4 regions of the Paenibacillus sp. ISL-20 genome follow, and region 3 is predicted to be linked to each of the others. Evidence: riboswitches for the same ligand, from Rfam matches in the RefSeq annotation. Region 3 holds a riboswitch; each other region holds the start of a gene.
What was found. Region 3 has a riboswitch for cyclic di-AMP ahead of J7E85_RS09465 (resuscitation-promoting factor). Riboswitches for the same ligand answer to the same signal wherever they lie in the genome.
Positions count from the first base shown of each region.

Region 1: it holds a riboswitch for cyclic di-AMP, as region 3 does, so the genes downstream of both, J7E85_RS21980 (APC family permease) here and J7E85_RS09465 (resuscitation-promoting factor) in region 3, are expected to answer to the same signal.
Region 2: it holds a riboswitch for cyclic di-AMP, as region 3 does, so the genes downstream of both, ehuB (ectoine/hydroxyectoine ABC transporter substrate-binding protein EhuB) here and J7E85_RS09465 (resuscitation-promoting factor) in region 3, are expected to answer to the same signal.
Region 4: it holds a riboswitch for cyclic di-AMP, as region 3 does, so the genes downstream of both, J7E85_RS00815 (C40 family peptidase) here and J7E85_RS09465 (resuscitation-promoting factor) in region 3, are expected to answer to the same signal.

Region 1 is NZ_JAGGRD010000036.1:243,314-250,743, forward strand. Features, by position in the region: gene J7E85_RS21960 (DUF4352 domain-containing protein) at 1-100, shown strand, start outside; gene J7E85_RS21965 (TetR/AcrR family transcriptional regulator) at 347-940, shown strand; gene J7E85_RS21970 (MFS transporter) at 1,048-2,295, shown strand; gene J7E85_RS21975 (formate/nitrite transporter family protein) at 2,631-3,503, shown strand; gene J7E85_RS21980 (APC family permease) at 3,649-5,475, opposite strand; cyclic di-AMP (ydaO/yuaA leader) riboswitch at 5,639-5,834, opposite strand; gene J7E85_RS21985 (molybdopterin-containing oxidoreductase family protein) at 6,318-7,430, shown strand, end outside.
Region 2 is NZ_JAGGRD010000038.1:37,224-44,653, reverse strand. Features, by position in the region: gene thpD (ectoine hydroxylase) at 1-376, opposite strand, end outside; gene J7E85_RS22960 (ectoine synthase) at 391-783, opposite strand; gene ectB (diaminobutyrate--2-oxoglutarate transaminase) at 780-2,072, opposite strand; gene ectA (diaminobutyrate acetyltransferase) at 2,089-2,601, opposite strand; gene ehuA (ectoine/hydroxyectoine ABC transporter ATP-binding protein EhuA) at 2,627-3,484, opposite strand; gene ehuD (ectoine/hydroxyectoine ABC transporter permease subunit EhuD) at 3,498-4,160, opposite strand; gene ehuC (ectoine/hydroxyectoine ABC transporter permease subunit EhuC) at 4,163-4,816, opposite strand; gene ehuB (ectoine/hydroxyectoine ABC transporter substrate-binding protein EhuB) at 4,818-5,651, opposite strand; cyclic di-AMP (ydaO/yuaA leader) riboswitch at 6,021-6,168, opposite strand; gene J7E85_RS22925 (SDR family NAD(P)-dependent oxidoreductase) at 6,590-7,333, opposite strand.
Region 3 is NZ_JAGGRD010000015.1:10,711-18,140, reverse strand. Features, by position in the region: gene J7E85_RS09490 (small, acid-soluble spore protein, alpha/beta type) at 1-84, opposite strand, end outside; gene veg (biofilm formation stimulator Veg) at 316-591, opposite strand; gene yabG (sporulation peptidase YabG) at 882-1,784, opposite strand; gene rsmA (16S rRNA (adenine(1518)-N(6)/adenine(1519)-N(6))-dimethyltransferase RsmA) at 1,898-2,782, opposite strand; gene rnmV (ribonuclease M5) at 2,779-3,330, opposite strand; gene J7E85_RS09465 (resuscitation-promoting factor) at 3,517-4,704, opposite strand; cyclic di-AMP (ydaO/yuaA leader) riboswitch at 4,975-5,189, opposite strand; gene J7E85_RS09460 (TatD family hydrolase) at 5,395-6,159, opposite strand; gene J7E85_RS09455 (HD domain-containing protein) at 6,256-7,430, opposite strand, start outside.
Region 4 is NZ_JAGGRD010000001.1:169,228-176,657, forward strand. Features, by position in the region: gene J7E85_RS00785 (ABC transporter ATP-binding protein) at 1-84, shown strand, start outside; gene J7E85_RS00790 (ABC transporter ATP-binding protein) at 81-1,070, shown strand; gene J7E85_RS00795 (leucyl aminopeptidase family protein) at 1,109-2,569, shown strand; gene J7E85_RS00800 (copper homeostasis protein CutC) at 2,599-3,285, shown strand; gene J7E85_RS00805 (ROK family protein) at 3,321-4,274, shown strand; gene J7E85_RS00810 (DIP1984 family protein) at 4,671-5,198, opposite strand; cyclic di-AMP (ydaO/yuaA leader) riboswitch at 5,457-5,587, shown strand; gene J7E85_RS00815 (C40 family peptidase) at 5,591-6,067, shown strand; gene J7E85_RS00820 (stalk domain-containing protein) at 6,296-7,430, opposite strand, start outside.

The sequences.
Region 1 (7,430 bases), on a different contig from region 3:
AGGAGAAATTCCGTACGAAGTGAAACAGGGGGTTACGGGGCTGCAGCTGAGTTATGGCGATCCGATGAAAGAAGGAAGGGCCATTTGGGCAGTGGAATAAAAAATATGATATTTATTTCGGGATGTACAAGTAATGAGAGGATTTTGCTTAGGCAAAGTCCTTTTTTCTATGTCATTGTCAAAGGCGTTGCTTTACATGTGGGAATGTTTTCAGTATGATTAAACCGTACAGTCGGTTTTTTATTTAGAGTAGCGTTCATCAACTTTATATTCATTTTTATTAGGGGAAACAGGTTTCCGTTTGTGATGGCGGACTATTATTTCCAAGCAAGGAGTGCTTACAACGATGTCTTCAGAAAAAGCGCAGCGAAAGCGGGATTTGATTCTGGATAAAGCGAAGGAGCTGTTCATCCAGCGCGGGTATGCGGCAACATCCATGGATGAACTGGTCAAGTATACGGGGGCCAGTAAGGGAAGCATCTATTATCACTTTGAGAGCAAGGAAGATTTGTTCGTCAAGCTGCTGGCGAAACAGAATCAGGAATGGATGGAAGCCTGGAACGATAAAAAAGCCCGTTACGCCAGCTTCGAGGAGAAGCTGTACGGCATTGCCGATCATATGGTCGATGACTTCCAGAATCCGCTCACCAAGATCGCGGAGGAGTTCTATATCAATCAGCCGGAGAATAAGACGATTGTGGGCGAGATGCTGGCGATTCTGCAAGGTCCGCGTACCCTCTACCGCGAGATTTTGACGGAGGGAGCGGATGAGGGACGGATACCGGCAGAAGATGTCGAGGAGATATCCGTCATTTTTGGCGCGCTTCTGGATGGAATGTCGATTTGGTACTATGAACGTTCTCAGGAGGAATCGAGACTGCTGTACCGTAAGGGAGTAACTTACTTTTTAAACGGTGTGTTATCGAGTCAAGGTTCGTAGTGTATTGGAGGATTTATCGGAAACGCTTCTGTTGGTTTGCAAGCGGGGGGTGGGCGTTTCCGCACAAATAATTAAACCGAATAGTCGGTTTTAATGGGGGATGGAATATGAGGCATTTGTTTGGCAACCGCGCGTTTGTGCTGCTGATGGTTTCGGATTTTATGCAAAATATCGGGATCTGGATCCGCAACATGGCGCTGTTGTTCTTTATTATGGAGAAGAGCAACCATGACCCGGTCGCCGTATCGCTGCTTACCGTAATTGAATACGCGCCCATCTTTGTGATCTCCATGATTGGCGGCGTACTGGCTGACCGTTGGCGTCCCAAACGAACGATGATCTGGGGAGACATTTTAAGCTTTTTATCCATACTGCTTATCCTGTTTGTTGTGTATGCGGGATATTGGCAGGCCGTGTTTGCGGTGACCCTGGTCTCGGCCGTTGTATCCCAATTCTCGCAGCCTTCGTCCATGAAGATCATCAAGCGCTGCTTACCGGATGAGCATGTGCCCGCGGCCACGGCTTTGTCCCAGACCTCGATGTCGCTGTTCATCATTTTGGGACCGATGGTCGGCACGACGATCTATCAAGCTTTTGGAATGCAGGCTTCTTTAATCAGCCTGTTGGTTCTATTCGGCGCTTCGGCGATTGTGCTGGCGTTTCTCCCTTCCAGTGTGGATGAGCCCTCTAACCATTCGGAATCGACCGGTTCATTTATGAAGGACTTGAAGGCAGGCTTCACTTACATCGGCTCCAGTCGGCTGCTGAAGGTGCTGCTGGTGGTTTACGTTTTATTGGCGCTCGGCAGCGGACTTGTTCAGCCGCTCGATATCTTTGTCATCACGGAGCGTCTACAGTTGGCAATGTCCAGCGTTCAGTGGTTCACCGCGCTAGAGGGTCTTGGCATGTTGATTGGCGGCGTGCTGGCCGCTGTGATTGCAGGGAGAGTGAAAGGCTCCTACCTGCTGTTTGCCGGGCTTGCCTTCCTTGGCCTCTCGACCTTTGTCGAGGTGCTGTCCCAGTGGCCGATCTTAACCGGTACGATGCGCTTCGTAACCGGGGTGCTGATGGCGATGGCGCAGACCGTATTGATGGCTGTGATGATGCGGCAGGTGGAAGAGAAATTCATCGGTCGGCTGAACGGCGTGATGACACCGATGTTTACCGGCATGCTGCTCATCGGCTCCGGGTTTACGGGATGGTATATGTCGGCAACCTCCATTGTCGTCGTGTATTTCACGGCAGGTGCGCTCTTCCTGCTGTCGTCCTTCATTAGCATGAAGCTTCCGATCTCGAACGTTCCGGTTCAGGAGAAGGAAACGCCTGTTAGGGTAGAGACTGCCGCCGAGGCGTAGGCTGCTGGTTTTGAACATGATGGTGGTATAAAGGCATAGGCTTTCCGGGTTAGAACATGATGGTTGGTTAAAGCATCAACCAAGCGGTGTCGGGATCCTCTCCGACACCGCTATTTTACATGTACCGCTCGCTCGGATTCGAGCGAATGAGTCAGGGCAAATCAAGAGCAGCCAGGACAGAGGCTGTCTTGTCCCCTCTGACGCACGCGATCGTGATATAATTCACGTTCTTGCTATGGAGGCTGCGGTACAATATGGGTAACTGTAAACAGAAACATCAGACGCTGCATTCGAGAGATTTCAGGACGGAATGCGGGAGAAATGGGGGAGCGGCCATGGCCTATTACAAACCTGATCGCATTGCGGAGATCACCTTGGAGAACGGGGTGAAAAAAGCACATAACTCCGCTATGAACGTGATGATATTAGGATTTTTGGCGGGTGCTTTTATTGCACTCGGCTTTTTGCTGGATATTCGCGTAATTGCCGGAGCATCGGAGGCTTGGGGAGGCATTGCCGGTTTTATAGGCGCGGCAATATTCCCTGTCGGACTGATTCTTGTATTGCTAGCGGGCGGAGAGCTGCTGACAGGCAACATGATGGCCGTGTCCCTGGCCAGATTCAAGAAGCGGATTTCCACGGAAGAAATGGTACGAAATTTAGCTCTTGTCACGGTAAGCAATATGGCAGGGGCGTTGTTCGTCGCTTATTTCTTTGGTCACGTGACGGGTCTGACAGGCAGCGGCGTTTATCTGGAGAAGCTGGTGGCCATGGCAGGTCATAAGATCGACGACAGCTTCCTGCAGGCCTTCTTGTCGGGCATCGGGTGCAACTGGCTCGTGGCGCTCGCCGTGTGGCTGTCCTACGGATCGGATCAGATGAGTGGCAAAATTCTCGGGATCTGGTTTCCGACGATGGCGTTTGTAGCCATTGGCTTTCAGCACGTGGTGGCCAATATGTTCCTCATTCCGGCAGCGATATTTGAAGGATATTACAGCTGGGGCGAGTATCTGGTGAACTTCATTCCGGTATGGCTTGGCAATTTCGTCGGAGGCGCGCTGTTTGTGGGAGCTGCCTACGGGACCGTATATTTGAAGAAGGATGATAAGGTTGAGGTCATGCTTCGCGGCGAACAAGACGCCGCACTGCCGTCTGCGCCAACTACCGGCACTGCTCAACAGGTTCATTCTGCGCAGAATGTTTCTTAATATCCCGAAGCCTGGTAAGCGTCTAGGCGGAGGGAAAAAAGCTGCGATTGACCGCTCCCTTAAGAATAGGGATCGGATGATCGCAGCTTTTTTAACGTTGTTGGCGGAGTGGATTCCTTGTATAAGTCGCAGCGGAACAAGCCCGCTATTTTTTTAAATGGTAAGGTACTGTGGTGATAATCACATCTCTCCGATACAGTAAATGTGCGCGAATGAGCAAGCTGGACTGATTGTGCAGGAAGTTATGCCAGCCCTTCTTGGGGATGAACTGCGGTATGACAACGGTAACCTGATAGTGGGATTCGCTTGCCTTCCGCTGCACGGTATCGATGAATTTGGTCAGCGGCTGAATGATGCTCCGATAAGGCGAGTGCAGCGTCACCAGCCGGATGTCCGGCTGCCACTTCTTCCATTTTTCCTGGAAGGCCGCCTCGTCCTCCCGCTCGAACGGCACGTACACCGCGATAATTTGTCCTGCTCCCAGTGATTTGGCATAATTCAGCGAGTTCTCCACCACATGCGTGATTCCCGCCACAGGCAGAATAATAACATTTCCCTCAATCGGCTTAACCGGCTCACAGGTCGTAATTCGCAGCTGGTCTGCTACGGCCTCATAATGTTTGTGGATTCGTGTGAAGATCCAAATGATCAGCGGCAGGAAAATCAAGACGGTCCACACTTGGGCGAATTTCGTGAAAAAGAAGATCATCGTCACGATAAAGCTAATGCATGCGCCGGTGGTATTAATGATCAGCTTGACGATCCATCCTTCAGGCTTTTCTCGAAGCCACTTCACCATCATCCCTGTTTGGGAGAGGGTAAAAGGGATAAACACGCCGACGGCATACAGAGGAATCAGATGCTCGGTTTTGCCTTCGAAAGCCAGCAGCAACAGAATGGAGAAGAACCCAAGTATGATAATCCCGTTTGAATATCCCAGACGGTCCCCCCGGACGGTGAACATTCGGGGAATAAATTTATCCTTCGCCAGATTAACGGCAAGCAGCGGGAAGGCGGAATATCCCGTGTTGGCGGCCAGGATCAGAATGAGAGCCGTTGTTCCTTGGATAAAGTAATAAAAAACGTTTCGTCCAAAGGTATGCTCGGCAATCTGGGAAACGACAGTGACTTGCTCGCTGGGGCTAACCCCATAGTAATAGGCCAGGAATACGATGCCCGAAAATAACATTGCCAGCAAGGATCCCATCGCGACCAAGGTTTTGGCCGCATTATTCGGAGCGGGATCCTTGAAGTTCGGGATGGCGTTAGAAATGGCTTCAACGCCGGTCAGGGCAGAGCTGCCCGAGGCAAATGCCCGCAGGAGCAGGAATAAGCTGAGACCGGCGACAGGCGTGCCGATCGGCGTGTGAAGCTCTGGTGATGCATGGCCTGTAGCTATGTTGAATATTCCGACGCCAATCAGGATAAACAGCGCCAGTACAAACAAGTAAACCGGATAAGCCAATATGGTGGCCGACTCCGTAACCCCTCTTAAATTGAGTACGGTCAAACATAGAACGAACACGATGGAGATGGGCAGATTGTAGGCATGCAGTTCCGGAAAAGCCGACGTGATCGCGTCCGTCCCCGCCGATACGCTGACCGCAACCGTCAGGATGTAGTCGACCAGCAGGGAGCCGCCAGCGACCAATCCTGGATTCATCCCTAAATTCCGTTTGGAAACCACGTAGGCTCCGCCGCCATGCGGATATGAGAAAATAATTTGTCTATATGATAGGATAAGTGCCAGCAATAAGACCAGGACCCCGACGGCAATCGGTATGGAATACCAATAGGCAGCCGCGCCAACGGTCATCAAGACGATCAGAATTTGTTCAGGTCCATAGGCCACGGACGACAAGGCGTCGGATGAAAGGATGGCCAGCGCTTTGGTTTTGTTCAGCTTTTGCTCGCCCAATTCCGTTGATTTAAGCGGTCTTCCGATGAGGAATCGTTTGATAGAAGATAACATGTTTTTCACCGCCGATCTAAGAATAGGTACATGATGGGAGCTGCTTGAAGTGAGTTCAATCGGTGTGCCTCATGTGCTGGACATATGGGCTATCTCCATTCCAATATTGATTTTTGGCAAACAAAAAACACAGGTTAGAACCCTGTGTTTGATCACAAGTTCACAACCCTCTCCATCAACGCTGACGAGGTTAGCTGTCGGATTCGGGCGGTGAGAGTCGCCCTACCTGATAATAGTCGCGGCGTACGTACGCGCTGCATCAGGATTCACCCCATAGTATGGTTGACAGATCCTATAGGTATCCATCCATACGTGTGGTTCCCCCGCTTTCCAAATTGGAAATTAAGCGAATGTCATGTGAATATGAAGAATGATTTCGAAGCTGAATAGTATATTACGCCTGCTCAAATCTTTTGTAAAACACCCTCCAACGAAGAATAAAGCAGAATTATTTATAAAAAATGACAGATAAGCGCTTACATAAATATGTGGCTTTGACAGGCTTTGTTTTTTGCATGTTTGCTACAGAAAGCATGACTTTCTATGATGCGTAAGTGGCAAGTAGCTCAGATGTGATGCGATAGACGCTGCATACAAACAAATTCGCCATGCCGGTCTCGGGGGAGGAGACATGGGCATGGCGAATTTTTTGGGAGTGGTCCATGATTTGGCAAGGAAGAGTAAGGGTCTGGGTTCCTCTTCGTTGCTCTTGATAGGAATATACCCGGGAGGATGTAGTGTGAAACACCTGCTCAGAAAAAAATGTAAGACTTTACTGGAGCCCTGATTTTCTTTTAAGATAAGGGGATATGATTCAGCGTGTACAAGGGGGAATGAACGAAATGACTCAAGCGATGATTCATCAGGAGAATGGTGTGTTTCCGGCGGTATGTCCGTTGGATTGCCCCGATACTTGCGGCCTGCTGCTGCATAAAGAGAACGGAAAAATCGTGAAGGTTACCGGCAATCCGGATCATCCGATGACGCAGGGAGCCATCTGTAATAAAGTCCGTAATATGGCACATCGGGTGTATCATCCCGAGCGCGTGCTTTATCCGCTGCGGAGGGTAGGGCCCAAGGGTGAGGGGGCTTTCGAGCGAATCAGCTGGGATGAAGCGATTCAGGAGATTACCGAGCGCTACAAGAAGCTGATCGAGGAGCATGGCTCTGAGAGCATTCTACCATACAGCTTCTATGGCAATATGGGGATATTGAGCGTGGACGGCATGGATCGGAGATTCTTCAACAGGCTGGGTGCCAGCCGTCTGAAGCAGTCGATCTGCAATTCCGCGGGCAATGAGGGCTGGAAATCGGTGATGGGGTTTAATGGAGGCACCGTCCCGGAGGATACCGTTCATGCTGATGTCATTATCGTCTGGGGCGGTAACATCGTCAGCACCAATATGCACCAGGTCGTGCTGGCAGAGAAAGCGCGCAAGGCCGGTGCCAAGGTCGTTGTGATCGATGTTCATAAGAACCAGACAGGGCAATGGTCGGATTGGTTCATTCCGCTGTTTCCGGGCACAGATGCGGCACTGGCCGTCGGCCTCATGCACATCATGTTCCGAGATGGCATGGTGAATGAGAAATTCCTCCGGCAGTATACGCTCGGGCATGAAGCCTTGCGTGAGCATGTCAAAGACTATACGCCGGAGCATGTATCCTCCATTACCGGCATTCCGGTAGAGGATATCGAGAAGCTGGCCGAGCTGTACGGCCGGGCCGATACTTCCTACATTCATATCGGTAACGGTCTTCAGCATCACGACAATGGCGGCTTGACGGTGCGCAGCATCGCGGCGCTTCCGGCCTTGACCGGACAATGGCTGAAGCGGGGCGGAGGAGCTGCCAAGTCGAACGGCGGCTACAACAGCATGGATAGCGATGCACTGGAGCGTCCGGATCTCCGGCCGAATCCGAATGCCCGGATCATTAACATGAACCGGATCGGCGAG
Region 2 (7,430 bases), on a different contig from region 3:
TCGCCAGGAGTCTCGGATGCTGGGACAGCTTCTTGAACACTTCATGGCTCTCATGCACCGCGAATACCGACCGAACTTCGTTCCCGCCCGGCTCCCGGATCACTTCATCCTTGTCCGCTTCTCTTGCCGTTACCTGCAAACTGCGGGCTTCCGCCTGATATTTCGACAGCTCCTCTCGACCAAAGAAGTCTTCCAGAAATAAATATCCGTTGCGCTCATAGAAGTCGGATTGCTCCTGCGTTAACGCAGCATCCGGACTCCATTCGGAATGAACGACAGGATCCTGTCTCTTTAGGATTCGGGGCTCCGCATGCACTCTTGAAGGATAAACGTCCAGTTCTTTTTCCTGAAGGGCCGACACATGATTATTACTCATCGCATATCATCTCCTTAGTCTGAAATTGGGGCGAGCAGCGGGTAGGTTCCTTCCTCATCGTGAACTTCAGCACCGGTAAGCGGCGGATTGAATACACAGACCATCCGCATCTGCGAACGGGCTCTCAAATAATGCTTCTCATGACCGTCCAGTGCATACATCATCCCAGGGGATATCGGGTAGGTTTCACCCCCGATAACCTCGATTTCCCCCTCCCCTTCGATGCAGTACACAGCTTCGACGTGGTTTTTGTACCAGATCAGCGTCTCCGTTCCGGCCTTGATGAGCGTATCATTGAGAGAGAAACCCATGCCGTCCTTGGTGAGCAGCAGCCTTCTCGAATTCCATGTCTTGGTATCGATATCGTCCTTGGTATCTACGATCTCTTCCAAATGTTTAACAATCATGACAACCTCTCCTCTGCAGCTAATTGTTTCATACTGTTCTCAAATATCCCCAATCCCTGTGTCAGTGTGTTCATTTCAATCGTCAGCGGCGGCATCAGCTTTGCCACTTCGCTGTGCGGACCCGACGTTTCCATGATCAATCCTTGCTCGAAGGCGATCTCGGACAGCCTGCCTGCGAGCTCCGGCTTAGCAAAAGCAACCCCCTGAATCATGCCTCTGCCGCGAATTTCGCCGACGAGCTGGGGGTAATCCTTCACAACACCTTCCAATGATTGGCGAATCCGATTCTCCCTAATGCCGATATCGAGCTGAAAATCTTTCGTTTTCCAATAATTCAGCGCTTCGGCCGCGGCAACGAATCCGAGATTATTGCCCCGGAAGGTGCCGTTATGCTCCCCCGGCTCCCATATATCGATCTCCGGCTTGATCAGCGTAATCGCCATCGGCAAGCCAAAGCCGCCAATCGATTTCGAGAGACATACGATATCCGGCTCAATGTCGGCATCATCAAAACTAAAGAACGGCCCGGTTCTGCCGCAGCCCATCTGGATATCATCCAAAATAAGCAGCATCCCCTTATCCTTGCAGATGCGCGTCAGCTTCTGCAGCCATTCCCAGCTGGCGGCGTTCAATCCACCTTCCCCCTGCACCGCCTCGACGATAACCGCAGCCGGAAGCGGAATGCCGCTTCCCGGATCATCCAGAAGCTTCTCCATATATGCCATCGTATCCACGTCGTCGCCAAAGTAACCGTCATAAGGCATAAATACCGAATGGCTCAGATCCACGCCGGCGCCTTGGCGTTTGAAGGCATTGCCGGTAACCGCCAGCGATCCCAGCGACATGCCATGAAAGGCATTCGTGAAGCACAGAACGGTGCTGCGCCCCGTCACTTTGCGGGCGATTTTGAGCGCTGCCTCTACGGCATTCGTTCCGGTCGGACCGGGAAACATCACCTTATGATCCCACCCGCGCGGCTGCAGAATGACCTCCTGAAATCGGGTCAGAAACGTTTCCTTTGCATCCGTAGCCATATCCAGACTATGCGTGACGCCGTCCTTCAGAATGTAGTCGACCAGTTTCTCGCGAATCTTCTCATTGTTATGTCCATAATTTAAAGCGCCGGCTCCCGCAAAAAAATCAATGTATTCATTGCCCTGCGTATCCCACAGCTTCGCATTCCGGGCCTTGTCAAAAACGGTCTGAAAGCTCCGGCAATAACTTCTTACTTCCGATTCCAGCTTGTTAAACACAGTAAGCTTTGGTTTCTCCATGACTTGGTTGTCCATAGTTCCCTCCATTTGTTTAAATGTCATTGAAAAAGGGGCCAATCACGAATAACGGCTCATCTTCATGAGATGTCCCATCGGGGAACATCTCTGCTCCATAACCTACGGTTACGGTGCTGGGAATGGATTTCTCCTCGGCATATCCGAGAAACAAACGACGGGACGCCATGTTGCTCGGCGATACCGTAGCTTCAATATAACGAACACCATGGCATGCCTTCTGATTCATGAGACCTGTCAGCATCGCCTTGGCAATGCCTTGCCTCCGATGCGAATTAGCAACGGCCACTTGCCATACGAACAGCGTCTCCGGATTACGAGGAGAACGGAAGGCAGAAATAAAACCGATGATATCTCCTTCATGCTCGGCGATCATGCAGGTATCATGGAAGTAATCTCCAAGCAGCATGTAGCAGTAAGGGGAGTTCAGATCAAGCGATCCGGTGTCGCGTATCAGCTCCCACACCCGGGTGCCATCCCGTGCTTCCGGTCTTCGGTAAACAATTTCGGTTTCGGTATCCACAGCCATTCTATACAATCACCTCTTTCCAGAACTAATTTCCGTTGGAACGGAATCGTTGCAGGAAGCTCTGCAGCCGCTCGCTCTGGGGATTATCGAATATCTCCTCCGGCGGGCCCTGCTCAACGATCCTTCCGTCGGCCCCGAAGATGACCCGGTCCGCAATTTCCTTCGCAAAATCCATCTCATGTGTAATTAGCATCATAGCCATTTCGCCTTCATCCGCGATTTCCCGAATGACCTCCAGCACCTCGCCGACCAGCTCCGGATCAAGAGCCGAGGTAACCTCGTCAAACACCATCACCTTCGGCCGCATGACCAGCGCTCTGGCAATGGCAACCCGCTGCTTCTGACCCCCGGACAGATTGGACGGATACATCTTCAGCTTGTCGGCCAAACCGACCTTGCCCAGCATGGAGACGGCCCGCTCCTCCGCCTCCTCCTTGGATAAACCCAGCACCTTGCGCGGGGCCTCCGTCACATTGCGAAGCACATTCATGTGCGGGAACAGATTAAAATGCTGGAAGATCATGCCGACGTTGCAGCGCATACGGTGCAAATGCTTTTCGCTGGCCCGAACCAGCTTCCCTTTCTCTTCCATATGCCAGAGCAGCTCGCCATCGACCTCGATGGTTCCTTCGGTGGGTTCTTCCAGCGTCATCAGCATCCGGCCCATCGTCGTTTTGCCCGATCCGCTCGGACCGATCACAGCCACCTTTTCTCCCGGCTGTATCTCCAGATCGATGCCCTTAAGCACCTGGAGATCACCAAACGACTTGGTCACGCCCGTATATTTCACAATCGGCTTGGTACCCGTAGCGGCAGCGAGATTGTTCTCCTGCTGCGGCACCTTCGACGCTTCCGCTTGCTCATCGATCACAACGGCATTCAATAGACTCCCTCCTTTATTTTCCACGCTGCAGATTCAAACGTTTTTCCAGCCTTTGCACAAGCAAAGATGCGATATAACTGATGATCAGGAACAGAATCCCGACCAGCGTATACGGCTCAAATGCACGGAACGACTGCGACACGATATTTTTGGCCGTCAGCATCATCTCCACCAGCGTGATGGCGCATAGAATCGGCGTTTCTTTAAACATGACAATTAAATAATTGCCCAGTACCGGTATGATCGGCGGCACCGCTTGTGGCAGGATAATACTTCGCCAGGTTTGGGCTTTCGTGTAATTCAGTGCTGTGGCAGCCTCCCATTGCCCCTTCGGCACTCCCTCGATTCCGGAACGATACACCTCGGACAGATAGGTGCTGTAATGCAGCCCGAGACCGATGACCCCGGCATAGAAGGCTGGAATGGAAATTCCCGTTAGGAGCGGCAGACTGTAATACAGGAAGAAGACCTGAACCAGCAGCGGTGTATTCCGAATAAATTCAATTATTCCTTTGGTTATAAGCGACAACAGCTTAAATCGGCTCCGCGTCGCGAAGGCAAGCAGCAATCCGATGATTAATGCCACCACGAAAGCGCAGATCGTCACCCATACCGTCATCTTTAACGCACTCAAGAGCTGCGGCAGGATATCCCACACATAGTTCCAGTCCCACATGACTATAACCTCCCCGCTGTCCATTTACGCTCCAGCAGTCGAACTGCCAGCGAGACGACCGTAGCAATGACAAAATACATGAGGAGCAGCAGTACCAGAATCTCGGTCGTCCAGGAGATGTAATTGTTGCGAAGCACCATCGCCTGATACGTCAAATCCGCCATGGTGATGAAATAAACCAATGAGGTGGATTTGATGAGTTCCACAAGCTGATTCCCGAAAGGGGGAAGCATTCGTAAGGAAGCTTGAGGCAATATAACATTCCACAGCCTTTGCCAAGGCTTCAGATTAAGCGCTAAAGCGGCTTCCCACTGTCCTTTCGGAACGGCCAGCACGGCGCTTCGGACGATCTCCGAGCCGTATGCGCCGAAGTTTAGCCCGATCGCGAGGATGGCCGCCAACATTTTTGGAAGCTCGATGCCGATGAACGGAAGAGCGAAATACAACCAAAACAGCTGCACCAGCAAGGAGGTTCCCCGAAAGACTTCCACGTACACGGCTGTCAATGTGCGAATGATCCACAGCTTCGACAGTCGGCATAACCCGGCTGCAAAGGACATCACGACCGCAAGGATGGCTGAAAAGAAAGCAACCACAATCGTGATCTCCGCCCCTTCTAGCAGCGTAGGGAGAAAATCAATCCACGAATTCGGCATGCTATTCCCCGCAAAGCGCAGCAGCCGTCATTTCACCCGGAAGCTCTTCTTCTGTGAATCCGAACTTCTGCAGAATGTCCAGCAGCTCGCCCGATTCCTTCATTTTTTGCAGCTCTGCATTATAAGCCTCCTGGAACTCGGTATCCGCTTGGCGGAACGTTGTAGCTCCATAACCCCGAACGCTTTCTCCATCGATGACCGGCTGCTCGAAATCAGTTACACGTTCGATGTTGTCATCACTAGCCGAATCCAGCATCGCCTGCAGAGAGGGGCCCGTCATGGTAATCGCCTGTACCCGGTCTGCCTGCAGAGCGCTAATAGCCGAGGCCTGATCGGGGACCTGTATGATCCGGTCCGAAGGAATACCGGACTTCTCCATATAGCCGATTTCAACCGCGCCTGTCATGACGGCGACCTTAGCCTGGTCATGATTAGCAATATCCTCATAACTTCCGAGTCCCATCGGATTCCCTTGCTTCACCGCAATGGCTTCCCCGATGCTGTACTCCGGATTGGCAAACAATACGGCAGAGCAGCGGTCCGGATTAATAAACATGCCTGCGGTGATTAGATCAAACCGCTCGGCCTGCAGTCCGGCAACCAGTGAACCGAATTCCGTAAGCTCTCCCCTCATTTCCTTGATGCCAAGCCGCTCCAGAATAACCCGGGCAATCTCAACGGCTTCTCCCGTCAGCTCCCCGTTGGCCTCTTTATAGGCATAAGGCTTCTCATTCGCAAAACCCACGGTGATATACCCCTGCTCCATGGCGCGATCCAGCGTACTCCCTTTGTCGCCGCAAGCCGCAAGCAATACCACCATAATCACTGACAACATCAGTACAACCACTCTCTTCAAAACCTTCCACAACCTTTCGTTATGACTTTGCAATTCTTACAAAATGGCATGATGAAATTACCTTTGTTAACACATATGTTAACTTGGATATAAGAACACTCAGACACCTTGCACGGGTCGGGGCTTCAGGGAAGATGATTCATCCATCTTCTTGCACGCTTAAACCCAATGCGATCTGACCGATTCAATTGGTTAAACATTTGCTGGCCTTGCCCCTCCTCTTTAACAGAATACAAAAAGACCACCAAACAGGGGATTTAGACATAGCTCCGCCAGCAGGGGGTCAAAAAATAAAGAAGAGGCCCCTAAGAGAATCAAGGGCCTTTGTTATGAACATCCATTATGTATAAAAGACCCATCCACTGCTGACGAGGTTAGCTGACGGACTCGGGTAAGATGGTACCCTACACTCGTGATTCCAAGTGACTCGCCCCTGGTGAAACTGGTTCCCCCGCTTTCCGGAAAATGTATGCCGGAAACTAAGCGTGTGTCCATGATAAAGGGAAGTTCAGGAAAAGTCAAACCCCTTTAACCGCTTTTTTTGGAAATTCAGACGCAGAAATGCCATTCTTCCAGGGTGTATGACAAGCTAGAAAAATGCCTCATTCAAGCCTGTCCACTTACCACATAGAAATTTTATTCCATGCTCATTTTCCGCAATATAGCAGGCGTTTGACATGCCTCCCTTACTCATTCATGTGTTGGATAGTTTATGCCATGAATTAGACCAAAACAGTGGAAAGCTTCTACACTCCATCTGAACCAAAAAAAATTTTGATTATCCATTAAAAACCCATTATGACTCATTTACTTCTAGTTACGGGAGCGCTGGTGCCAGCATCATATATTAACCGCTTTATGAAGCAATGAATGCACACCAAAAACCCCGATAAGTGTCGGGATTTTTGGTCCATGGATTATACGGCTGTATATCCGCCATCCACCAGCAAGCTTGTGCCTGTAATGAAGGACGCATCTTCACTGGCAAGGAACAACACGGCTTTGGCTACTTCCTCCGGCTGTCCCAATCGGCCCATCGGATGAAGACCAACCAGGTGCTCGGTGATCGCTTCCGTTCTTCCCTTAATAAGCGGAGTATCGATATATCCCGGACACACGGCATTGACCCGGATCCCTTTTGGAGCATAATCCGCGCCCATCGACTGGGTTAACAGCTTAACGCCTCCCTTAGCGGAAGCATAGGCGGTAACACCCGCTTTTCCGACATGGCTATGGATCGAGCCGCAGTTTACGATCGCCCCTCCGGTTCCTTGGGATAGCATTTGTTGGATTACATATTTATCACACAGGAACACCCCTGTAAGATTAATATCAATCGTTTTTTGCCAGTTGTCCATCGACAACTGATCAGCAGGGGCATCATGAGCAATGCCTGCATTGGCGAACAATACATCGACACGGCCAAAATGCTCAACCGTCTGCTTCACCATATTCGCAACTTCCTGTTCTTGGGTTACATCCGTCTTAACGAACAGCGTTTCAAAGCCTGATCCTCTTAATTCATCGGAAACGGCCTGTCCCCGGTCCGAATAATCCGCAATAACAACCTTGGCTCCCTCTTCTACAAAAAGCCTTACTGCTGCTTCGCCGATCCCGCTGGCGCCTCCCGTCACAATGACAACCTTGGATTCAAATTTCATTTGTCGACCACTCCTATATTAGGAATTTATCATATCGCTTCCACATTCATGTAGAATTAACATATTCCAGGCATGATATTCCACAAGCCCCGTTTCT
Region 3 (7,430 bases):
TTCCACAGTATCGTAGAACCCCAATTCCTTAGCCAATTCGGTCTTCAATTGATCGGACATAATGCTTCGTCTTCTCCTGCTCATCAGTCCCGCCTCCTTGGAAAATGTATTGAGTATGGCATGAACAGCACCCGGCGCGATGCAGTGGCCTTTTACGAACCCTGCAAGCTTAACCTCCTTCACCGCATAGGAAACGAATGAAGAAGGCCTGGCGCAGCCTTAGTATGTGTTGAACCCCCGCTTGTCATTCCCCGGATCGATGGCAACAAAAAACAGCCTCCCTGTTAGTGGAGACTGCTCTCTCATGACATATCGTTATGACTTGATATAGGTGATTCGCATCTCGTTGTCATCACCGGTTACCATGATTTCCACGGTTTCGGTCAGAATATCGGCATAACTGTAGGACACACGTTTAAAAGTTTGCTGGTCTTGATCCAGCTTCACAATGAAAACAGAAGGGTACGTTTCTTCCAAAACACCAGTACGCTCGACGGTCTTCCGACGGCCACCGTTAGCCCGAAGCGTAATTTTTTGCCCTAAATGGGCATCGAGACTGCGTTTGATTTCCAACAGCGCGTTTTTAGCCATTGTCGACGACCACCTCTTTCCTTGTCCATTATACAAAAGATTCAGTCATTTGTCAATTCAAAAACATTAATTATATCAGCATCAAAAATATATTGTCAACGTATTTTTTTCGACCCTGTATTTCTCGTGTGCATTTGCTTTAATATGAGCTAAATTGACAAGCTTTATGTATTTTTTTTGACAACTTTCTTAAAGAATTGAAACAAAAAATAGAAAAACCCCAACTTGTGGGGTTCTTCTCGGTTCTTTTCTCCAACGGCCGATACGCCTCTTTTAGAACGCAATATGAGCTAACTGACCGAAGGCGTAACCTTCAACGAGGACAAATCCTGCAGCTTGGGCAGACCGATCCGGTAGCTGCCTCTCGTCTCGATTCCGCCCACGCCTTGGCTGCCGCTGATCGTATGATGAACGACATCATGGATGTTGACGGTATCCCTGACTGACGTATAGGCTGCCTTAGCGGCAACGTACACGGGATCCAGCGCATGGATGAGGATTCGCCCTGGCGAGCTGGCAAAATTGGCTCCCGCCTGCAGCAGCGCTTCAAAATGCGACTGGCACGCCCCGGCCACAATGACCAGGGAATCCAGATTCCGCTCATATTGACGCGCTACCTGAATCGCTGTGACGAAGTTGTGTGAATTCTTATAGCTGTCCAGGCTATATAAATCGTATGGCTGTCGTCTCTTCAGAACTCCATCATGACCTGTAATCACCACGATATCAGGTCTTACCCGCGGAAGAAGACGATATAATGAATCGGCCATCCCCGACTCATTGATATAATGGCCTTCCGCTGGGACCCGAAGCTGATTGTACAAGGTCAAACTCTTCTTCAGGTATTGGGGATCTCCATCCAAATGCAGCACCTTGCCCGGCACGTCAAAATATCCTTTATCCGCAAGCTGTCCGCCTTCAATATTGCGCAGGCTGGCCAATTGACGCTCACTCTGCTCCTGTCTGTGCTTCTGCAGACGGTCCAGCGACTCATTGGCTTTGATCTGCGCCTGCTTTGTACGTTCGCTTAAGTTGGGATGCGGGACCGTGACCAAATCATCAATGGGAGCATCGGCTAGTAACCGGAATTCTGTCCCTTTGATGACGATATTATTATTTTGCCGCATGCCTTCAACCCGGAACGTTACATCGCCGCCGTAGGATTTACGAACGACCAAGTCTCCCAAGTTCATCACAACATCACCCCTACCCTATGGTATGGGCCACTGTGACTATTGGTTCTTACGAAACATCAATTTATCGCGTTGAGACCTTCGCGGGCCCTATGGGCTCTCTAATGGCTGTATTAACGAATATCCGCGTTGTACAATATGTTGCTAAGCCGGGCGTACTCTTCAATACTAAGGGTCTCACCGCGCCGTGAGGGCTCGATGCCCGCTTCCTGCAGCAGCTGCTCCAGCCGTTCACGGCCTTCTCCCGGAAAGAACCGGCTCTTCAGATTGTTGGCAATCGTCTTCCTCCGCTGTGCGAAAGAAGCCTGAACCACCTCGAAGAAGAATCCTTCGTCTTCTACGCTAACAGGAGGCTGTTCCCGGACCGCCAGGCGAATCACGGCCGAAGCGACATTTGGCTGCGGAATAAACACTGTATGCGGCACAATACAGACCAGTTTAGGCTCACTGTAATATTGAACGGCAATGCTAAGGCTGCCGTAATCCTTGCTTCCCGGCGCCGCTGCCATTCGCTCTGCCACTTCTTTCTGAATCATCACCACGATATTCTCCAGCGGCAGCTTTTCCTCCAGCAGCTTCATGAGAATCGGCGTCGTCACATAATACGGCAGATTCGCAACCACACTTACCTTCGATACGCCCGCAAAATCCTGACGGAACAGTTCATGAAGATCCACCTTCAGTACATCCCCATGATGCACCTTCACATTCTCATAGGGCTCCAGGACCTCCCTCAGGATGGGAATCAGGCGCTGATCAATTTCGACCGCGGTGACGGTCCCTGCCGTCTGTGCCAGCTTCTCCGTTAATGCACCGATACCAGGGCCGATCTCAAGCGCTCCCTTATCTTCATCCAGTCCTGCAGCTTCCACAATTTTATACAGAATATTCTGATCAATAAGGAAGTTTTGCCCCAGACTCTTCTTGAAGGAGAATCCATGCCGTGAGATGATCTCCTTCGTCCGTCTTGGTGTTGATATATCCTCGATCCGATTCATTGGCTTACGCCCCCTTCTTCCAGCTGTGCAAGTGCGGCCAGAAATTCTTCACGCGATATTTGAAACATGGCCAGTCGTTTATGGAACTGCTTGCTGTTGCAATAACCGATCCCCAGCAGATTCCCCATCGTCATACGCCTTGCCGCCGCCTCCGGGTGAGCCGATAATCCGGCCTCCAGCATGTCCTCCAGACTAATCAGGCTCTCTCCACCCTCGAAGGAGGTATGGACCCGCTCCAGCGCACGCCGTATCGCTTCTGGCGAGGCATTCTCCACGCCGATATCCCCTTTGCGGGTAGCATCCGCTTCCGGGATAAAGGCATGCTTACAGCCGGGTACGCCCTGATCCACGATTTTGCGGATCCGCTCCCCTGCATGGTCAGGATCCGTCAATATAATAACGCCTCTGCGCTCCTGAGCAAGCGCTATGCGTTTCAGGATTTGCTTGTTGATCGCTGATCCGCCCGTTTCGATCGTATCCGCTTCTACGGCCCGTTTAATGGCAACGGTATCGTCTCTGCCTTCCACAACAATCACTTCTTTAATCATGCGTTTGTTCTCTTCCTTCCCAAGCAAAGCAACGCTTGTACAACTTTAGATTCAACCATCTTAGCTCTATATACTCCGTTCTTAACAAAACAAAAGAAGAGGAAATATTCCCTCTTCTTCATCATTATATATTATAAGCTAAATAGTATAGCATTAGAATGGCATTGTAAATTGGAATTCATGCGTCTAGTTCAATTCAGGTTTAACCGGACCGATCACATAAACGGTGCGGCCGCTCTTCCGGCCGAAACTCGTGGCCGATTTGAGTGAATCATAATAAACATCGATTTTGTTGCCTTTGATGGCGCCACCCGTATCTTCAGCACGACGGAAGCCAATGCCTTCAATATAGACCCACCATCCGATCGGGATGATATTAGGGTCAACGGCGATGGTGCGCCCTTCTGTAACGCGTGTGCCGGATGCAGTGCGTGTTCCGATTCCTTGTTGCTCAGAAGAATACGCCGTCATCGACACATTATTCAATACCTTGTTAAATTTAAAATCAACGCCTGCCCGAGAAACCACATTGTTCTCAACAGCCTTGGCGGTCGTTACTTTCTTCGTGCCGGACAATTTGGCCGGTGCGGCTTTCACATCGGTGGCTGCCGCCTGAACAATGACGGGCTTCTCCACCTTTTTCGTGCCTACGGCAATAATTTTATCCTTCGTTCTACGCCCAACCTTTTGGGAGACCTTCGTCTTGGAAACCAGCTTGCCATTGTGGTAGACCTTCTCATAATGGTTCACCATGAGACCAGACTCGCCCCGCTGAATCACGCGGTTATCCCCTCTTTCAAGCGATGGGTCGGCTGTTTTGATCACACGGAATTCCCGGTCTTCCGTCTCCTTAACTTTTTGTTTCGTGACGCGAACGACATGGATATTCATATTGCTGGTCAGCTTCGTGTTCTGTGCCGGTTGTACTATATCTTCACCCTGGATCGTAATACCAGCCTCTTTAAGTACATGATCAACCGTATCCTGGGATGTAAATATGGTTTTAGTTGTGCTGCCTACTGTAACTTTGACTGGAATTGCCCGTTCAATGATGATCCGGTCTCCATCCTGGATCGCGCCGTTTAAAGGCATCGAAATCTGATCCTGAGGACTCAACGTGATCGCTTGCTCATCCAGCAATTCCTGCAGCAATGATCCACGTGTTTCTACTGTGGTGACACGACCATCGACGACAAGCTGAACCTCCTTGCCTGCCTGATCATGTACGACCAACGATATGAGAAGTGATACCGTCACGGCACCCATGGCACCGAGCAACATCAGTTGACGCAAATTGTCATGCTTCCATCTCAATGCGTAAGACATGCTGGATGATTGTGATTCATGGGTTTCTTCAGGTTGAAAAATGCCCACTATTCCATCCTCCTTCATAGTCCCGCCGTCTAGGTAAACGCATGAATGCATTTGACGTGACTATAGCAATTTTTCTCACAAGGCGCCCTGCTATCTATCTACACCCTGCGTCAATTCCCGTCATTTCGTCCATCTACCACCACCCCTTGTTTACCAAGAGTATGATGATCCCTTCTCCATTATTCAAAAATAAAAGAAAGCCAATGAAAGAGTACTAGAGGCTCTAACGTGGCTTCCTGATGATTAGAATCATGGAAGGGTATGCACGAGATTTCCCCTCTTATTTCGCTTACGGAGTTAGCTGTCGGGTTCGGACGTAAGAGAGACGCCCTAGATCCGGATACCCGCTCATGGCGAGATCCTTCAAATTCACCCCAAAGACCCGAGAAAGAAATCAAATACAGCTACGTGCATTCAGACCAGTATGCACGGCGGTATCGGTTCCCCCGTTCTCCAGAATTCCGGAGATTAAGCGAGACGGTTCATGAAATATTCGGCTACGATCTGCACATCGCAGCTTCTTATCACTGAAAAGATGATATCCTGTTTACATGCAGGTTGTAAAGCAACATTCAACCACATTTTCTCATGTAAAAGGTTAAAATATTGTAATATCGACGCCTTTTCTGATTAAAAAACTTTAATTAATCGCGATTGCTCCCTTTTTCATCGGTTTTGCTCTCTTTTTTGTTAAATACCAAATCGTTCCAGTGCATTTTTGGTGGTAATTTGGGCCAATTCCTCATAAGACAACCCTCTAATCTCAGCTGCGGTCTCCGCCACCAATTTTACATATGCGGTCTCATTTCGTTTCCCGCGGAAGGGATGAGGCGTCAGGTAAGGGGAGTCCGTTTCGATCAATAATCGATCCAGCGGAACCTGAGCCAATACCTCTTTGGGCTGCTTTGCATTCTTGAAGGTAATCGGCCCGCCAAATGAAATATGGAATCCCATATCGAGACATATTTTGGCCGTTTCCCAGCTTCCGGAGAAGGAATGCATGACACCGCCCACCTCGGAGGCCTTTTCCTCCCGTAAAATTTTGATAATATCTTCATGCGCATCCCGATTATGAATGACAATCGGCATGTTCAGTTCCCGGGCAAGTCCGATCTGACGCCGAAGCACTCGGTGCTGCACTTCTTTCGGAGACGTATCCCAATGATAGTCCAGGCCGATCTCTCCAATAGCCACCACTTTCTCATGACTGCATAAAGAGGCGATCCAATCCAGGTCCTGATCCTCCATGGTAATCGCATCTACAGGATGCCAGCCCACTGCCGCATATATAAAATCATAAGTCTCTGCCAGCTTCATCGTAGTCGGGATCGTCTCCCGGTTAAATCCGATATTGATCATCCGGGTCACGCCGGCTTCAAGCGCCCGCTGAATTGCTTCCTCCCGGTCTTCGTCGAATTGGGGAGCGTCCATATGAGTGTGCGTGTCGAACAACATAAGATCCACACTCTCCTTCCTGTCGTTTCTATGTCATATATCTTCCATTAGCTGGATAAATTGCAGATCTACCAAGCCTTGTCTATTCCCACTAGGTTAATATTTTTGTTTGAAAACATCAGCTATCTTCTCCGGCATTTGAGTCAGCAGCGGACTCACCTTCTCATCCGGATAATAAAGATGGTACCGTCCTTTGTGAATACCGCTGATCGAGCGTACAATATCGGATACCTCCGAGATTTCCTTCAGCTCATCATGTCGATCCAGAAGCAGAATCTGTTTCTCGTTAAGCGGCATATCGGAATGAACTTTATCATAAGGAAGATCGGTTGGAAAATCAATCTCCAGGTCATATTCCGGATGTAATCCCACGGCACGGAACGCTTGGCGTATCCCGTCGATAGTTTCCAGATCAATATTGTCGATTTCTACATATTTGTAGAGCTTTCGGTGCATGAAACGACCGCATAATTCGCTAAGAAGCTTGTCTTCCTCCTCCGTCCATTGCAGAAAGGCCGTTTGGATCAGGGCTTCATCCAGACGCAGGTATTGATTCACGTCAATATGGCCCGCAAACAACGCAGGAAGCGGTTCGACCATGAACCGAAAAGCATATCCACTGTCATGCAGTTCCTTTGCCCGGCGAAAGATTTGGCGCAGGATGATCTCGGAGCTTCGGGTGACGGGATGAAAATATACCTGCCAGTACATCTGATACCGTGACATCAGGTAATCCTCCACGGCGTGCATGCCCGATTCCTTCACAACGACCCGATCGCGGTATGGCCGCAGCATCCGCAAGATCCGGTCAATATCAATCGTTCCATAATTAACTCCCGTATAATACGCATCCCTTAGCAAATAATCCATCCGGTCTGCATCCAGCGGACTAGTGACCAGGTTTATCACAATCGGCTTATCGTAGGTTTTGTTAATCACGGAAGCCACTTTCTCGGGGAAATCCGCTCCGAGCTCTCGCAGTACTTGATTGACGCAAGTATCCCCTAGCAGGATCCGGCATGTCCAATCCTCGTGATTCATATGAAAAGCTTCTTCTATAGAATGAGAAAAAGGGCCATGCCCCAAATCATGCAGCAGAGCCGCGCAGAGCGCAACTTGCCTTTCCTCGGCAGGCCAATCGGAATACCCCCTCCGTTCGAATTGAGAGATGATTCTTCTCGTAATTTCATAGACTCCCAGTGAATGGGAGAATCGGCTGTGTTCGGCCCCGTGAAAGGTCAGAAAAGAGGTCCCAAGCTGTCTAACCCGGC
Region 4 (7,430 bases), on a different contig from region 3:
CTCCCTGTCGCACATGAAGAACATCGTAAGAGCCGCTGCTGGCTGACACAGGAAGGTCACTCGAAGGGAGGAGAAACCGCATGAAAGAAACACCTCTATTAGAAGTAAAGAATTTGCAGAAATCATTCACGGTGAAAAAAGGGTTCTTCGGTACGTCCAAGCAGCTTCGTGCCGTGGATGGAATCTCTTTCGCGATCCATAAGGGCGAAACCTTCAGTCTGGTTGGCGAAAGCGGCTGCGGCAAATCGACGACAGGCCGCTTGGTGACCCGTCTGCTGACGCCAAATAGCGGCGAGGTCCTGTTTAACGGAACGGATATTAGCGGATACAATGAGAATCAGATGCGCCCGCTGCGCAAAGACATGCAGATGGTCTTCCAGGATCCTTACGCTTCCCTTAATCCTAGGATGAAGGTCAAAGAACTGGTCGCAGAGCCCTTGCTCATTCATACCAAGCTGAGCACCAAAGAGCGGGACAAACTGGCTTGCGAGCTGCTGGAGACGGTCGGATTGAACAGCTTCCATGCCGAACGCTTTGCCCATGAGTTTAGCGGCGGTCAGCGGCAGCGGATCGGCATTGCCAGAGCACTGTCCGTGCGCCCGAATCTGATCGTAGCCGACGAACCAGTATCTGCGCTTGATGTTTCCATCCAATCGCAGGTGCTGAACCTGCTGCAGGATCTTCAGGAGGAGTACGGCCTGACTTATCTGTTCATCTCCCATGATCTCAGCGTGGTTGAGCATATCAGTGATCGGATTGGTGTCATGTATCTGGGCGCGCTGGTGGAGACGGCCGATAAAGATACCCTATATGACCGCCCACTGCATCCTTATACTCAAGCCCTGCTGTCCTCGGTACCCGTTCCGGATCCGAAGCAGAAGAAGGAACGGATCATTCTGAAGGGGGATCTGCCGAGTCCGGTGAATCCGCCGACAGGCTGCCGCTTCCATACACGCTGTCCATCCTGCATGGAAGTGTGCAAACAGATTACGCCCGTTTATCGTGAGGTGGAGCCGGGCCATCAGGTGGCATGCCATTTATATGACGAAGAAATCATGAAAAACGCTTAACAGCGTTGATTCTTTTATAAAGGAGGGAAGACCTCGATATGAACATCACAATAGATGAAGCTTCATTGGCAGATACTTCGATTTATGTGGTTTATGAGGGCGAGGAGTCTCATTTTCGTTTAACGGAATCTCGAAAGCATAGCATGAAGCTGACTTGGTTCTATGGCCGCTCCGATCAAGAAGCGGACGATCTCGTTGTTGGAATGGGGCAGCGCTCGAACCTGACGTTGGAGCAAGTGCGCAGAATAGGCGCATCAGCTGCGAGAGCACTGCTCAAGGAATACAAATCAAGCGCAGTACTGATACGCACCTCAATCCGCGATGACCGGGCTTCTTCCCGGATTTCGGTGGAAGAAGAACTTCAGGCGTGGGTTGAAGGCTGGATGTATGGATTATATCAATTCAATAAGCATCGCGGGGTTACGGCCAATCTGCAGGCTCTGTCCCTAAATCTTCGACAGGAAGATTGGCAGGGGCTTTCCCGTGAAGAGATGGAAGCCATCATACGGACGGCAGAAATCCGAATCGAAGGGACGCAGCTCACCCGAGACCTGGTGAATGAATCACCGGAAACGCTAAATCCGGAAGCGTTTGTTGCGGTTGTCGAGGATCGTTTCAAGAAGGCACCCGTTCAGCTTCATGTGTATCGCGGACAAGAGCTCCATGATCGGCAGATGAACGGTCTGATCGCTGTGGGTGCCGGCAGCAAATACGAGCCTGCCATGATTGAGATTTCCTATAATGGGGTGGATTCCGAGAAGGAAAGTCCTCATATTGTGCTCATTGGCAAAGGCGTAACCTTTGATATGGGCGGGATGAACGTCAAAATCGGCCGAGACATCAGCGATGCTCGTATGGATATGGGAGGCGCTGCAGCCGTCGTGGGTGCCATGGATATTCTGGTATCGCAAAAAGCTCCGGTACGAGTAACGGCGCTTATAGCCGTTGCGGATAATTTATCGGGACCGGATGCAATGCTTCCTTCTTCCGTTGTTCATTACCCGAATGGTTTAAGCGTTCAGGTAGCGAATACGGATGGGGAGGGGAGATTGATCATTGCGGATGCGCTGCTGCATGCAGCGAAACTTGGCGCAGATAAGGTGATTGATATCGCAACCCTTACCGGTAATGTCGGAGCTGCACTGGGCTTGGAGATTGCGGGCATCTGGGGTGATCAACAGATTACGGCCGATTTGGTTGAGATCGGTGAGCGTAACGGAGAGCGCCTATGGCCTATGCCGCTGATGGACGAGTACGAATCGGATCTCAGAAGCGATTATGCCGATCTGAAAAATGTGGGTACGTCAACTTTGGCAGGCGCTATAACGGCTGCGCTGTTTATCCGTCATTTTGTGGCGGATTCCATAAAATGGGTGCACATCGATATGGCGGGCACGGTCCAGTATAAAAGGGAATTCCCCCACTCCGCAGCGGGGGCGACCGGCTATGGTGCAAGATTGCTCGCCGATTATGTGGAGAAGCAGTTTCTCCATGCATAAAGAATCAACTTCAGTAAGGAGTGACGACGATGCTGCTTGAAATAATCGCAACATGCATGGATGATGCCATCACAGCAGAGAAGAATGGCGCGGACCGTCTGGAATTAATCACAGCGATAACCGAAGGCGGGCTTACGCCGGGAATCGGGCTTGTTGAAGAGGTTGTGAAAGCCGTTCAGATCCCTGTACATGTCATGGTCAGACCTCATAGCAGATCCTTTGTGTACAACGAACATGATATAGCTACCATGATGGCGGAGGTTAAGGCGATCCGCAAGGCAGGTGCAGCTGGCGTTGTGCTTGGCATGCTGACTCCGGAAGGGAAGATTGACGAGGACTCCTTGGTCAAAATGCTGGAATGGACAGGAGATATGCAAGTCACGTTCCACCGGGCTTTTGATGAACTGAAGGATCAGTTCGAAGGACTGCGTACATTGCAGAAATACCCGTCGGTTACCCGTGTCCTAACGTCAGGAGGGCCGCAGCCTGCACCGCAGGCCATCCCGAGAATTCGGGAGCTTGTAGAACAAACGGCAGGCAGTGAACTTAAAATATTGGCCGGCAATGGTCTGAAGTGGGAAATCATACACGATTTTATCGACCGGACCGGTGTGAGCGAGGTCCATTTCGGCTCAGCTGTTCGGTACGGTCGATCAGGGCTGAAGCCCATCGATCCGGTCGAGCTGCGATCGCTGGCTGAGAGCATACATCAATAGAAGTAGCAAACCTATCGGAAACAGGTGAACAAAAATTGCAAACCGTATGGAATAAACAGCAAGAATTTGTGGTTGGCGTTGACCTTGGGGGTACGAAGATCGCGGCAGCGCTCTTTGATTCCGAAGGACAGCTGCTGAACCGGGAGCAAATGGAGACAGCGGGTGCGCGTACGGCTGAAGAAGTGGTCGCGAGAATTACGAACATGATCCGCAGCGTGTCGGACGGCCACCCTCTTCGAGGCGTAGGGATGGCTTCACCCGGAACAGTTAACAGTAGGGAGGGGATTGTCATTCATGGTACGAATCTGCCGGAATGGACGAATGTCCCCCTCAAAGCCTGGATGGAACGTGATCTGCATACGGAGGTTCAGGTGCTGAATGACGCGAATGCAGCCGCATGGGGAGAGTATGTAAGAGGTGCCGGAAGAGGGTCGACGAACATGGTGTACGTGACGCTAAGCACCGGCATCGGCTCAGGGATCGTGCTGGATGGGAAGCTGTTCCTGGGCAGCAGTTCATTTGCTGGGGAACTGGGACATCATATCATTGATCCGAACGGTCCGCAGTGCAATTGCGGGAGCCACGGCTGCTGGGAGGTATTTGCTTCAGGAACGGCCATCGGCCAGGCAGCATCCCAGCGGATGCTCACCCAGCCCAGCGTAATTTCTGAACTGGCCGCATCTGAGGCGGGAGTGAACGCCAAGCATGTGTTTGAGGCAAAACGACTTCATGACCCCGTCGCAGTAGAGGTCATCGATCGTGCCATCTATTATATGGCGCTTGGACTGGTTAACGTCATTCACAGCTTCAACCCCGATCGCATCGTGATTGGAGGGGGAGTAAGCAGAGCGGGCGATCTTTTATTTCCGCAGCTGCGGGAAATGACAGATAAGCTGGTCATGCCATCCTATTTAGGCACGTACGAGATCGTTCCTGCAGGACTTCGGGATGATGTTGGTTTGGTTGGAGCTGCGGCCTTGTTCCAATAGCATAGGGGTAAAGAGAAGGTTACGGATAGGATAAAGGATGGAATAGAGCTTAGATAGAGAGCGTTCGGATTGGCAACGCAGTTTCATGTTAACCGTGCTTAAGTGAATTAGACAAAAGCCGCCCTTCTGGGGCGGCTTTCCAATTATTCATAGATAGCGGGAAACGGAGCGATCATTTTTTTTCGTAATAAGTCCGTAACATGTGACAGGTGACAGGCGTGAACCGTAAGCCGTCATCCGTTTTCACTGGAGGCGATTTTTTGGTTTCCTGGTTAGGTTTGTTTGTATCCGACAAACAATAAACGGTTGCTCACACTTTCCCGCGATGCCGGCGGAAACCGCCGGCTCCAAACCCGCACGTGGGGTGACCTGTAGACTTGGAGCCGGCGGCTGCCGCTATTCCATGTACTTGGATGCGTCAAACGTAATCATGGACGTATGATTGGCATGTTCAATCAGTGAAGAGAGCTTGGTTACTTCGCGTTCCTTCTTGCGCGCTTGCGCCTGATAAGCTTCCGGATCATATAAAGCGACGTTGAACAGCGTTACGGCACCGTCTCCGCTGCCACGGCTGCTCTGGCGCTCCAGCTTCTTGCGGGAGCCGAGATGGGCAAGCTGCCCGATATTGCTGCGTATCTGCTTGGCCAGCTCGATCGCTTCCATGATGGTCATGTCGGAGCCGTTCCAGCTAATGGTTTGCGTTGTATTGGAGATTGCCATCAGCAAATCCAGCTTTCTGTAATCCGCCGCGGCCGCTTCGATCTCTTCCGTAATGACATCCACGCTGCGCGTAGGGTATTCCGCCGTCTCCCCTTTTTCAATGATCGTGCTGCTGTTGTTCAATCGTTCCGACATCAATTGATTGATGAGACGGTTGATTGCTGCCCGGACAGCCAAAGCTTCTGCCATCGTAATTTGACTCATAAGGGATGGATCACCTCTTTAATTTCATTTCTGATTATGTAAACGCGTAGTTCTGTAAAAAGTTGCTAGATTATTAAAAAAAGCAGTTCGAGAAGGAAGCAGAGTTACATAATTGTCATGACTGTGTGAGATGGTAACAAATATCCGGCAGAAATTCTTCATCTTTACGACAGCTCCAAACATAAAATGATAGATTTTTAGGATATGATTGACAGCATCCTTGCTTGTATACTATATTAAGAGAAGGTTACAAAACGTTAATGAATTTTGCCGAATTTCGTTTGTGAAAACGGGGGAACCGTCTTGGGTGAATTACTCTTGTATAGAGAGTATAGGGAACCTTCAACCGAACCTTTAGCTAACTCCGTAGGCATCGAAGGAGAGAACATATTTTGAAGAAGTTTGTCATCACTTTGCTAGGGTCTGCAATTATTTTTTCTTCTGGTGCCGTATCAGCATTTGCTGATCAACAACCGAATTTTCAATATCAAGTGAAGCAATTGGTAGGAACGCCATACAAATGGGGCGGAACGACCACTAGCGGGTTTGATTGCTCCGGATTTATTCTGTACATGTTTAGAAATTTCGATATGGATCTTCCACGCACATCCCAAAGCCAGGCTAGCGCCGGGGAACATGTGGATCGCGAAGATCTGCGTGTTGGAGATCTGGTATTCTTCAATACGAGCGGCAGCGGAATTTCTCATGCAGGCGTTTACATTGGTGATGGAGAATTTGCACATGCTTCCAGCAGCAAGGGAGTCAGAATCAGCAAGCTTAGCGATTCATATTACGAGCCGCGTTATGTCACGGCACGTCGTGTGTTGAGTCAAGAAAATTATGCGAGACTGGTAGGAAGCGCAAGCTAATTGAATTACATTGCAGTTTAGGGTTCAATACATAATCAGAAAGCCTGACCAAGGGATGTCCTTGTCAGGCTTTCTTTTTTTTAGATATCAGAAAGTATAAACTTCGAAGCTTGTGACTTCCTGATATCGCAAGAAAAACGTCTACTAACTGCGGTCTGTCAACTGTGAAAGTATGTCGATAGAAGTTTTTCTTACTATAAGTCTGTCAATCCCACAGGGGTTGTTCGGTTACTCCTTAACAACAGAGGCATTCACAGCTGCTTCCATCCCGTTATTATAGAGACGGAACAGGCCAAGACGCCAGAAAGCAGCACCTTTCAGATCATAGCGTTTGGCCAAACCGAGCTTATCGTCCACGGAAGTACCGGTTTCGCTAAATAGGCTGATGCCGAGTAGGAGCTTCTGCTTCGGGACACCTGCTTGGAGTGCCAACTGGATCGCTTGGTCCACCAGGCTGTTTGGTTCGGGTACCTGAGATTTGGTTCCGACCGGATTGTACTGATAGGCCATAACGATGAGATCATCGGCGATGGAGGCCAGCGCTTTGTAATCGTAACCTTTATAGGCGCTGTTCAATGGCGGTACCGCTAAGGACAGGGTAATGTCTTTGGGCAATGCTGCCTTCAATTGCTTGACATAATCATTGAGCAGCTTCTGCTGTTTCACGGCATCCAGTTTAAAACCGAGCCCTTCAAAATCAAGCACAACGCCGCCGAATCCATTTTCTGCAACCGCGGATGTGATGCCTTCAATGGACTTTTGGCGCAGGCTGCTGTCGCTCAGGACTTTGGTTAATTCGCCGTTTCCATCTAAGGCATAGACCATGAGGTATGGTTTAATCTTCTGGTCCGCAGCATCAGCAACAATCGATTGAGGTGTCACATCTCCGTCCGAAGCGGGCAGGCGGTATTCGTTACCTTGAAGCGTAAACTGACCTTCACGATCGATGCGGCTCCATCCAAAGGCGACTGAATTCATCGATCCCACGAGATCCAGCTCTTGGTAAGATTCTATGGCATAGAAAGCTCTCAAATGCATCTCGCGCTGCGGCGATACAAGGGAGACCGTGCGAGTTGCCTGATTCCAGCCCACATCGACACCGAATTGGCTGCTGAACGAGCTAAGCGGGATCAGTACACGGCCTTCCCGTTGAACTGGCGGGGCCGCAAGCTTCACTTGTTTTCCATTGACGGTTGCTGTCGTGCTTCCTACCTGAAGTAACACTTCAGTCGATTGGCCTTTCACACTGCCGATGGCCTTTACGGTTTGCGTCTTGCTATTCCAGGTGATTTGAATGCCCAGCGCTTCACCGACCGTCCGGAATGGAACGTAGGTGACCCCTTTGTCTACCCGCGGAGCCGCA